DNA from 2 places in the Variovorax sp. LG9.2 genome. Region 2 is predicted to be linked to the other one. Evidence: predicted binding sites of a transcription regulator. Region 2 holds the regulator's gene; the other holds the start of a gene.
What was found. The regulator sigma-54, encoded in region 2, starts transcription at its own class of promoters, with help from an activator protein. The targets are predictions, from matches to a motif close to TGGCANGNAANCTGCTTT.
Positions count from the first base shown of each region.

Region 1: a site for sigma-54 is predicted at 2,895-2,912, ahead of QN413_RS08715 (CmpA/NrtA family ABC transporter substrate-binding protein). Genes of this name have one in related genera too.

Region 1 covers NZ_JASJXB010000006.1:177,375-182,526, forward strand. The annotation lists gene QN413_RS08700 (alpha/beta hydrolase) at 1-416, shown strand, start outside; gene tsaD (tRNA (adenosine(37)-N6)-threonylcarbamoyltransferase complex transferase subunit TsaD) at 379-1,413, opposite strand; gene QN413_RS08710 (nitrate- and nitrite sensing domain-containing protein) at 1,489-2,775, shown strand; gene QN413_RS08715 (CmpA/NrtA family ABC transporter substrate-binding protein) at 3,125-4,369, shown strand; gene ntrB (nitrate ABC transporter permease) at 4,380-5,152, shown strand, end outside.
Region 2 covers NZ_JASJXB010000028.1:10,457-15,608, reverse strand. The annotation lists gene lptA (lipopolysaccharide transport periplasmic protein LptA) at 1-348, shown strand, start outside; gene lptB (LPS export ABC transporter ATP-binding protein) at 348-1,127, shown strand; gene QN413_RS21510 (RNA polymerase factor sigma-54) at 1,261-2,874, shown strand; gene QN413_RS21505 (hybrid sensor histidine kinase/response regulator) at 2,884-4,674, opposite strand; gene QN413_RS21500 (THUMP domain-containing class I SAM-dependent RNA methyltransferase) at 4,699-5,152, shown strand, end outside.

The DNA of each region.
Region 1 (5,152 bases), on a different contig from region 2:
ACCTCGGCCGACGCCCGCTGGGTGCGGAGATTCATAAAGCCGGTGGTCTGCGCGCTTGGAAAGCCCCGACAGGCCCCGCGCCCGACGAGGAAGTCGACCGCCAACTCTGGCCTTGGCTGCAGCAATATGCCAGCGCGAAATCTGCCGAAAAGCTGCCGCCGCTCTACCTCGGCTTCGGCTTGGCGGACCGCTTCGCTTCAAACCACCGGCTGCTGGCCGATGCGCTGCCGCAAGACCGCGTGTTCACGACGGAAGGCGGACACGACTGGCCGCAATGGTCGCAACTCTGGCGCAAGGTGCTGGATGTGTTGCCGCTGCCTTCCAGCGTCGGTGCCGACGTCGGCGCTCGACCTGTACCCCGCGGCGTTCCGGCCCACGCTACGTGGTCAGCGACGCCATTGGCCATCGCGGCTTGACGTCGAAGGCGTAGCGCTCGCTCGCCTCTTCCAGCCCCGACTGCAGCCGCATGGCCGCAGCCATGGCAATCATCGCGCCGTTGTCCGTGCACAGATGCAACTCCGGGTAGTGCACCCGCACACCGCGCTTCGCGCACGCCGCATTCAGCTGCTCGCGCAATGCGTGGTTGGCACCTACGCCACCTGCCACCACCAGCCTGTCGAGTCCGCTTTGGTCCAGTGCAGCCATTGATTTCTTCAGCAGCACTTCGACGATCGCAGCCTGTGTCGACGCCGCGAGATCGGCCTTGCGCGCTTCCAGTTCGCCTCCCAGCTTTTTCGCTTGGGTCATTACGGCGGTCTTCAGCCCCGCGAAAGAGAAATCGAGGTCGCCACTGTGCAGCAGTGGCCGCGGCAGCTTGAACGCCATCGGATCGCCCTGCTCTGCCAGCTTGGCCAACCACGGGCCACCGGGATAGGGCAAACCCATCAGCTTGGCGCTCTTGTCGAACGCCTCGCCCGCCGCATCGTCGATGGTTTCGCCGAGCAGTTGGTAGCGACCCACTCCGTCGACCCGCATCAGTTGCGTGTGACCGCCCGACACGAGCAGTGCAACGAAAGGAAATTCGGGCGGATCGGCGCTCAGGAACGGTGAGAGCAAATGCCCCTCGAGGTGATGGACGCCGAGCACCGGCTTGCCCAGCGCCGCGCCCAACGCACAGGCCACGCCCGCTCCGACCAGCAGCGCGCCCGCCAGCCCCGGCCCCCGGGTGTAGGCGACGACATCGATCTCTGCGAGCGAGCGCCCGGCCTCGGCCATGACGCCCTGCGTCAGCGGCAGCACGCGCCGGATATGGTCACGACTCGCCAGCTCGGGGACCACGCCGCCGTAGGCCTGGTGCATGGCGATCTGGCTGTGCAACGCATGCGCCTGCAACATCGGCAGTGCCGTGCCCTGCGATTCGACCAGCGCCACGCCGGTTTCGTCGCATGATGATTCGATTCCCAATAAAAGCATCCAGCGAGTTTAGGGTGGTCCCCATATCGGGGCACGGATGTTGCTGGATGCCCGTCAGTTCCTATTGCCCCACACATGAATTCAGGATTGAGCTTTCTGGTCGCAGCCAGGCGATGCGAAATCGATGAGCTAGAGCAGCTGGCGCGTACCAGCGAACTGGTCAGCACCATCGGCCGGCTGGTTCACGCGCTGCAGCGCGAGCGCGGGCTTTCCAACGTGCTGCTCGCCTCGCAAGGACGTCGCTTCGCGGCGCAACGCAGCGCCCAGATCGGTGAATGCGGACGCTTCGAACGCGAGGTTCGGGTCGCGTTCGACTTCCTCGAGAGCGAAGGCCGGCGTGCGGGCAGTGGCACTCGCCTGTTCAGCCGCATCGCCTGGGTGCTGCCCGGGCTGGACGCCCTTCCCACGCTGCGTCGCCGCGTCGGTGCGCTGGAAACCAGTGCTGCAGAAGCGACAGCGGCCTTCGCGAAGCTGATTGCCGGCCTGCTGGCCGTGGTGTTCGAGGCGGCCGACGGCGCCACCGACCCAGAAATTTCGCGCCTGTTGGCGGCGATGTTCAACTTCATGCAGGGCAAGGAGTTCGCCGGCCAGGAGCGCGCCTGCGGTGCCGCGGCTTTTGCGACGGAACAGAACGATCCGCTGCGCCAGCAGCAGTGGCTTCAGCTCATCGCCGCGCAGGAGCGCTGCTTTCACGTGTTCGCCGACTTTGCCGGGCCGGCAATGAGCCAGCTCTGGCGCGAGCGCGAACCGGACGCCGAACTCGCCGAACTTGAACGTTTGCGCCGAATCGCATGCGCCGCGCCCGCCGGCGTGCCGCTCGACCCCGAACTCAGCGCGGTCTGGTTCGACTGCTGCTCACTGCGCATCGACGCCATGAAGGATGTCGAAGATCGGCTGGCCGCGGATTTGCGCGACCTGTGCTGCGACAAGACGCTGCAGGCACGCGGAGAAGCCGAGTCGTACGAGGTCCTGCTCGAGCAACTGGCCGGAGAGCCTGACACAGCAGCCACCGCTTTTTTCGACGAACCGGGCGCCGAGCCTGGCCCGCAAGTAGCCGGTGGCGGACTCACTTCCGCCGCAGCGCCGTACGGCCATCAGCTCGAACGCTCGATTCTCGAGATGATGCAGGAGCAGGCGCAACGCCTCCAGGCCATGAGCGACGAACTCGACGCCGTGCGTACCGCCCTGAACGAACGCAAGCTCGTCGAGCGCGCCAAAGGCTTGTTGATGGCGCATCGTCGACTGACTGAGCCCGAGGCGCACCAGATGCTTCGGCAAACCGCGATGAACCAGAACCGGCGGGTGGTCGATGTCGCCGAATCAGTGCTTTCGATGGCCGACTACCTGCCCATCGGCAGCTGAAATGGTGCATTGCACAAACGAAGTGCGAAATTGCAATTTCGGATGAAATCTTCTCCGAAACCAATCTCAGCCTAGCTTCAATGCTATCGATTGAGTAGCAATCACAGTGGCCGCAATGCTGGCACGCTGCTTGCACTCAGCTCTCGCATAGACCAACGACGGTCTTCAGGCAGGCGACATCCAATGGCGGGTGTCGCCGACCCAACGGACAAAGGCGTCCTTATCTGCATGCGCTCGCTTTCGAGCGGCACATGCGCGGTGAGGACGCCTTTTTTGTTTTTCGCTTTGCCGTTTGTCTTTGTCTTTTGGCCTTGTTCATCCTTTTCATTTTTTCGGAGTTCGCCCCTCAATGACCGATCTGCTTAAAACGAAGCTCAGTCGCCGCAAGATCTTGCAAGCCGCCGCCCTCGGCGCGGTCGGCCTCGACCCGGCTTTGCGTGCCGCCGTCTGGGCGCAAGGCTCCGACAAACCCGAGAAAGAAGAAGTCAAGATCGGCTTTATCCCGCTGACCGACTGCGCCAGCGTCGTGATGGCATCGGTGCTCGGCATCGACAAGAAGTACGGCGTGAAGATCGTGCCGAGCAAAGAGGCCAGCTGGGCCGGCGTGCGCGACAAGCTGGTCAATGGCGATCTGGACTTCGCCCACGTGCTCTACGGCCTGGTCTACGGCGTGCACCTGGGAATCGCCGGCCCCAAGAAGGACATGGCCGTGTTGATGACGCTCAACAACAACGGACAGGCCATCTCCCTGAGCAAGAAGCTGGCTGACAAGGGCGCGGTCGACGGCCCGTCGCTCGCCAAGATGATGGCCAGCGAAAAGCGCGAATACGTCTTCGCGCAAACCTTTCCAACGGGCACCCATGCGATGTGGCTCAACTACTGGCTAGCGGCCAACGGCATCAGCCCGATCCAGGACGTCAAGTCGATCGTCGTTCCGCCTCCGCAGATGGTGGCCAACATGCGCATCGGCAACATGGATGGCTTCTGCGTGGGCGAGCCCTGGAACCAGCGCGCCATCATGGACGGCATCGGCGTCACGGCCATCACGACGCAAGACATCTGGAAAGACCATCCGGAAAAGGTGCTCGGCACCACCGCCGAGTTCACCAAAAAATACCCCAACACCTGCCGCGCCGTAACGGCCGCGATTCTGGAAGCGGGCCGCTGGATCGACACCGGTCTGCAGAACAAAAACAAGATGGCCGAAACCATCGCCGAAAAGAGCTACGTCAACACCAGCGTCGACGCCATCAACCAGCGCATCCTCGGCCGCTACACCAACGGCATGGGCAAGAGCTGGGACGACCCGAACTACATGAAGTTCTACAACGACGGCGCGGTCAATTTTCCGTACCTGTCGGACGGCATGTGGTTCATGACACAGCACAAGCGCTGGGGTTTGTTGAAAGAGCATCCGGATTACCTCAAGGTCGCGACGGAGATCAACCGCATCGACCTCTACAAGCAGGCCGCCACGGCCAGCAAGACGCCGGTGCCCAAAGACACGATGCGCACCAGCAAGTTGATGGACGGCATCGTCTGGGATGGCAAAAACCCGAAGGCCTACGCCGACGGCTTCAAGGTTCACGCTTAAGGAGCACAGCATGGTCAGCGCCGTCTTTCACTCTCCGCTCGACGCTTCCGCCGCAGTCCCGCTGCCGGCGAATGCGGCCGTCGCAACAAGCCCGGTGCGTGCGCCCGCTGCGACCCCCAGTGGCTCGGCATCGGGCGTGCGCAAGCCGCTCGACCTGCGCAAGTTCTGGATGCGCGTGCTGCCGCCGCTCGCGGGCTTCGGCATCCTAGTGCTGATCTGGGAACTGATCGCCGTACGAAGTGCCGGCACCTTTCCCGCACCGTGGGAAACCTGGCTGCAAGCGGTCAAGGTTTTCAGCGATCCGTTCTACAGCAACGGACCCAACGACCAGGGCGTGGGCTGGAACGTTCTCGCATCGCTGCAACGTGTCGCGGTGGGCTTCGGCCTGGCGGCGGCGGTCGGCATTCCGGCGGGCTTCGCGATCGGCCGCTTCGAGTTCCTGGCGCGCATGTTCAACCCGCTGATCAGCCTGCTGCGGCCGGTGTCACCGCTGGCCTGGTTGCCGATCGGCCTGCTGGTGTTCAAGGGTGCCAATCCTGCGGCCATCTGGACCATCTTCATCTGCTCGATCTGGCCGATGGTGATCAACACCGCCGTCGGCGTGCAGCGCGTGCCGCAGGACTACATGAACGTCGCCAAGGTCTTGAACCTGAGCGAATGGAAGATCATCACCAAGATCCTGTTCCCCGCCGTGCTGCCCTACATGCTGACCGGCGTGCGCCTGGCCGTCGGCACCGCCTGGCTGGTGATCGTCGCCGCCGAGATGCTGACCGGCGGCGTCGG
Region 2 (5,152 bases):
AAGTTCATCGGCCATGCCGTGATGCGGCGGCTGATCGGCACCAAGGTCAACGACGAAACCACCGGCCCGCTGATCGTCTACGACCAGAGCAACGACACCTTCACGGTCAACGGTTCTACCTTGCCGCCGGACGCCAGCGTCGCGGCCGGTGCTTCGGGTGGTCGCGTCAGGGCGGTGCTCACGCCGCGCGCTCCGGCGTCGGCAGCCGGTGGCGCCAAAGCGGCTCCGCCTGCGTCCGGTCCGGGCTCGGGTTCCAGTGCCGCGCCGGCCACGACGGTGCCCGCCACCCCCGCTGCAGGCTCCGGCCTGCGCCAGAGCACCACGCTCGGCGGAGAACCGCGCAAGTGATCGAAAACGCAGACACGATCGACGTCGGCAGCCGCCTCGAAGCGCGCGGCCTCAAAAAGACCTATGGCAGCCGAACGGTCGTCAAGGATGTGTCGCTCGGCGTGCAAAAGGGCGAGGTGGTCGGGCTGCTCGGCCCGAACGGCGCCGGAAAAACGACCTCGTTCTACATGATCGTCGGGCTGGTTCGCGCCGACGCGGGCGAGATCACCATCGACGGCGAGCCGATCGCGCACATGCCGATCCACAAGCGCGCGCGCATGGGTCTGAGCTACCTGCCGCAGGAGGCGTCGATTTTCCGCAAGCTCACGGTCGAAGAGAACGTGCGGGCCGTGCTCGAGCTGCAGCTAGACACCGACGAGTCCGGCAGGGCGGTCCCGATATCGAAGGCACGGATGGAAGAGCGGCTGAGCGAGCTGCTGAACGACCTGCGCGTCGAACATTTGCGCAACTCGCCGGCGTTGTCGCTGTCGGGCGGCGAGCGGCGGCGGGTCGAAATCGCCCGTGCGCTCGCCACGCAGCCGCGCTTCATCCTGCTGGATGAACCCTTCGCCGGCATCGACCCGATTGCCGTTATCGAAATCCAGCGAATCATCAGTTTTCTCAAAGAGCGCGGCATCGGCGTGCTGATCACCGACCACAACGTGCGTGAAACGCTGGGCATCTGCGATCACGCTTTCATCATCAGCGACGGGCAAGTGCTGGCACAGGGCACGCCTTCGGAGATCGTCGACAACGCCGAGGTACGACGCGTCTACCTCGGCGAACACTTCCGGATGTGAACTTGTTGCTCGCCCCCAGGTCGTCGCGCACTGCGTGTCGCTTCTTCCACCCCCTGACCGGGGGCAACACCAACAGCCCGGCAAAGCCGGTTCTGCGGTGTTTCTTGAACAGAGTGTGTCTGGCAGGCTGTCCGTGAAGCAAGGTCTTTCTCTTCGTGTCTCGCAGCATTTGGCGCTCACGCCACAGCTGCAGCAGTCGATCCGGCTTTTGCAGTTGTCCACGCTCGAGTTGAGCCAGGAAGTCGAGCAGATGCTCGACGACAACCCGTTCCTGGAGCGCACGGCCGAAGAAGCCGCACGCGAAGAGTTCGGCATCGACGTGTCCGACGCGCCAGCGCCGCGCGAAGAGCACGACAGCGACCGCCAGAGCGAGAGCGACGGCGAGTTCGCGCCCAGCGCGCTCGCGACCAGTGCCGACGGCGCCAGCACCGCGACCACCGCCAGCGAGACCGAAGCGCCGGCCGCCGAGATGTCCGACCAGGAGCCCGACTGGGGCGGCGACGGCACGGTCGAGATGACGCCGGACGATGGGGAATGGGGCGGCGAGGCGCCAGCCAGCAGCAACAACCTCGGCCCGAACGACGGCAGCGAGCGCACCGACGCCACCGAGCTCGCGCGCAGCCAGGAGTCGCTGCAATCCTTCCTGCACCGACAGGCACTGAGCCTGCGGCTGAACGAAAACGACCAGGCCGCACTGCGTTTTTTGATCGAATCGTTGAATGACGATGGCTATCTCGAAGACTCGTTGCCAGCGCTGGCATCGGGCCTCGCGGGCGATGACAACGACCAGTTCGACGGTCTCGTCCACCACTTCCAGGTGGCGCTCGGCCTGCTGCAAAGCCTGGAGCCGGTCGGCGTCGGCGCACGCGATCTCGGCGAATGCCTGGCAATCCAGCTGAAGGCGCTCGCCCATGAGAACGAGACGGCCGAAGAAAAGCAGATCCGCAAGACTGCGATCCTGATCTGCAAGCAGCCGATGGAGCTGCTCGCGCGGCGCGACTTCAAACGTCTGGCCACGCTCACACGCAGCAACGAAGAAGAAGTGCGCAGCGCGCTGCAGGCGATCGCCAAGCTGGAGCCCAAGCCGGGCCGCCGCTTCGTCGATGTCGAGCGCAACATCGTGGTGCCCGACGTGATCGTCACCCGCACCGGTCGTGGCGCAACGCTCAAGTTCCGCGTGATGCTCAACCCCGACGTGATGCCGCGTCTGCGCGTGCACGACATCTACGCCGGCGCGCTCAAGGCGCACAAGGGCGAGGGCAGCCAGGCGCTGTCGCAGCGGCTGCAGGAGGCGCGCTGGTTCATCAAGAACATCCAGCAACGCTTCGACACCATCCTGCGGGTGAGCAACGCCATCGTCGAGCGGCAGAAGAGCTTTTTCGTGCACGGAGAACTCGCCATGCGCCCGTTGGTGCTGCGTGAGATCGCCGACGAGCTGGGCTTGCACGAGTCGACCATCAGCCGCGTGACCACGGCCAAGTACATGTCGACGCCTTACGGCACGGTCGAGCTCAAGTACTTCTTCGGTTCGGCGCTCGGAACCGAAACCGGCGGCAATGCATCCAGCACGGCAGTGCGAGCGCTCATCAAGCAACTCGTGAGCGCCGAGAGCATCAAGAAGCCGCTGTCGGACAGCCAGATTTCCGACATGCTGAAAGAGCAGGGGATCGAATGTGCGCGGCGCACCGTCGCCAAGTACCGCGAAGCGCTGCGCATCGCACCGGCGAATCTGCGCAAGGCGCTGTAAGGCGTCGGTTTACCGCCGCGCCTGCAACAAAATCCCGCGCAGCTCCGCCGGCTGCACCGGCTTGCGCAACGCATGCCAGCCACGCTCGCGGGCCAGGTGCAGCGTCGCTTCATCGATATCGGCCGAGATCAGCGCGATCGTGAGCGACGGCTTTTGCAGTTGCAGGCGTCGCGCCAGGTCGATACCGTCGAGCTTGCCCGGCAAGCGGATATCGCACAGCGCGACGTCGATGGCCTGCAGGTCGGCGAGCGCCAGCGCCTCGGCCGCGCTCTCGTAGATGCGTGGCAGCGCCTGCCATTGGCGCAGCAGGGCCGCGAGGCTGTCGGCCACCACAGCGTTGTCTTCGACCACCAGCACCGCCAAGCCGGGCGCCAGCGGCATGGCGTCGAGCGCAGCGGTGCTGGTCGCCGCCGCGGTCGCGGCGCGTGCCGTGCGGTCGGGGTGCGCATCGCGAGGGGCCGATGGCAGCGTGAAGCCGAACACCGAGCCGCGTCCCGGCAGCGACCGCAGCGTGATCTGGACCCCCAGCCGCATCGCCAGGCGCCGCACGATGGCCAGCCCCAGCCCGTGCCCACGCTGTAGATTGCGCTCCACGTTCCCGACCTGCTCGAAGTCGCCGAACACCCGCTCCTGCGCTTCGCAAGCGATGCCGATGCCGCTGTCGCGCACCTCGATGCGCCAGCCGTCCGGCCGGCGCCGACAGGCCAGCAACACGCGGCCATTGGGTGCGAACTTGACAGCGTTGTCGACCAGATTGGCGACGATGCGGCGCAGCGCCACCGTGTCGGTCCACACGATGGCTTCGGCCGGGCAACGCACCCGCACCCGGCCGCTGCCTGCCTGCCGTGCGAACTCGTTCAGCAGCGGTGCGAGGGCGACCGCGGTCAACGTGAACGGGTCGGCAGCGGCCTCGATGCGACCGATTTCGAGCAGCTGGTTGGTCAAGCCTTCGAGCGCCTGCTGTGCCCGTGACAGCGCATCGACGGAGCCTTGCACCACGGCGGCGCTTTCGCCGGCGCGCAGTTGCTGCCGCAGCACTTCGGCCTGCAGGCCCATCGCCATCACCGGCTGCCGCAGGTCGTGGTTGGCGGCTGAAAAGAACCGGAGACGCTCGGCCTGCGCCTGTTCCGACGCGCGCAGGCCAGCCAGCGCCTGCACGCGCAGCGCGCTCTCGTTGTGGCGCAGGCTGATGTTTTCTTCGAGCTGGCGCGAGCGCTCCGACACCAGCTTCCACACCATCGCAAGCAGGCCGATGCCGAGGACCGCCGCCGTCACCATCACCGGCTGGCCGTAGGTGAGGCTCATCACGATCATCGGCACCAGCAGCAGCGAGATCGCCAGTTGCATCGCGGGCGTGTGATACGACACCGAGAACGCCGACGACAGCGTCATCGCCATGATGACGACGGCCAGCAGCAGTTGCACCACCGGGTCGGTCGGACTGAACAACAGTACGCCTGCCGCACCGTGCGCGGCCTCGTGTACTGCGATGCGAAAGGTGTGCAGGCGGAGCGCAGGCTGCAGGTTCTCGGGCGTCAGCGAGCTGGGCAGCACTTGCGGAAAAAAGCCGCGCCATGCGGTGCTGGCGGCGATCATGGTGATCCAGATAAGCGCGTGCGATACCGAATACTGCCAGGCGAAGAGGGCTGCAACGCCGCAGTCCAGCAGGAACTGCACGGCCAGCATCGGTCCGGTGGGCTGGGCGCTTAGGCGCAGCACTTCGCACTGCACTGCAAAGCGCACGGCCGGCGACGGAGCGGCCTGTGATGAGGGCGACGCGGGGGCGGACGGGGAACTCATGAGCACGGCCACTATAGTGGGCGGGTGAACGATCTCTCTCTCTTTTTGCCTTGCGCCGCCGGCGTCGAGGAACTCCTGGCGCAGGAAGTCCATGCGCTGACCGGCCGTGTCGGCCAAGACCTGCTGACACTGCGCGGCGGCGTGCGGGTCCGGGCCGAGTGGCGCGACGCCCTCAAGCTCAACCTGCACAGCCGCTTGGCGCAACGCGTGCTCATCGAATTGGCGCATGCGCCGTACCGCAGCGAGAACGATCTCTACGCCATTGCCAGTGGCGTGGCGTGGGAGATCTGGTTCACGCCGAAGCAGACTTTCAAGATCGAGACCACTGCGCAGCACAGCCCGCTGCAGAGCCTGAACTTCGCGACGCTGCGCATCAAGGACGCGATCGCCGACCGCTTTCGCGCCAAAGCCGGCGGCGTGCGGCCGAGCATCGAAACGCAGTGGCCCGACTGCCGCGTCTTCGCGCATCTGACTACCG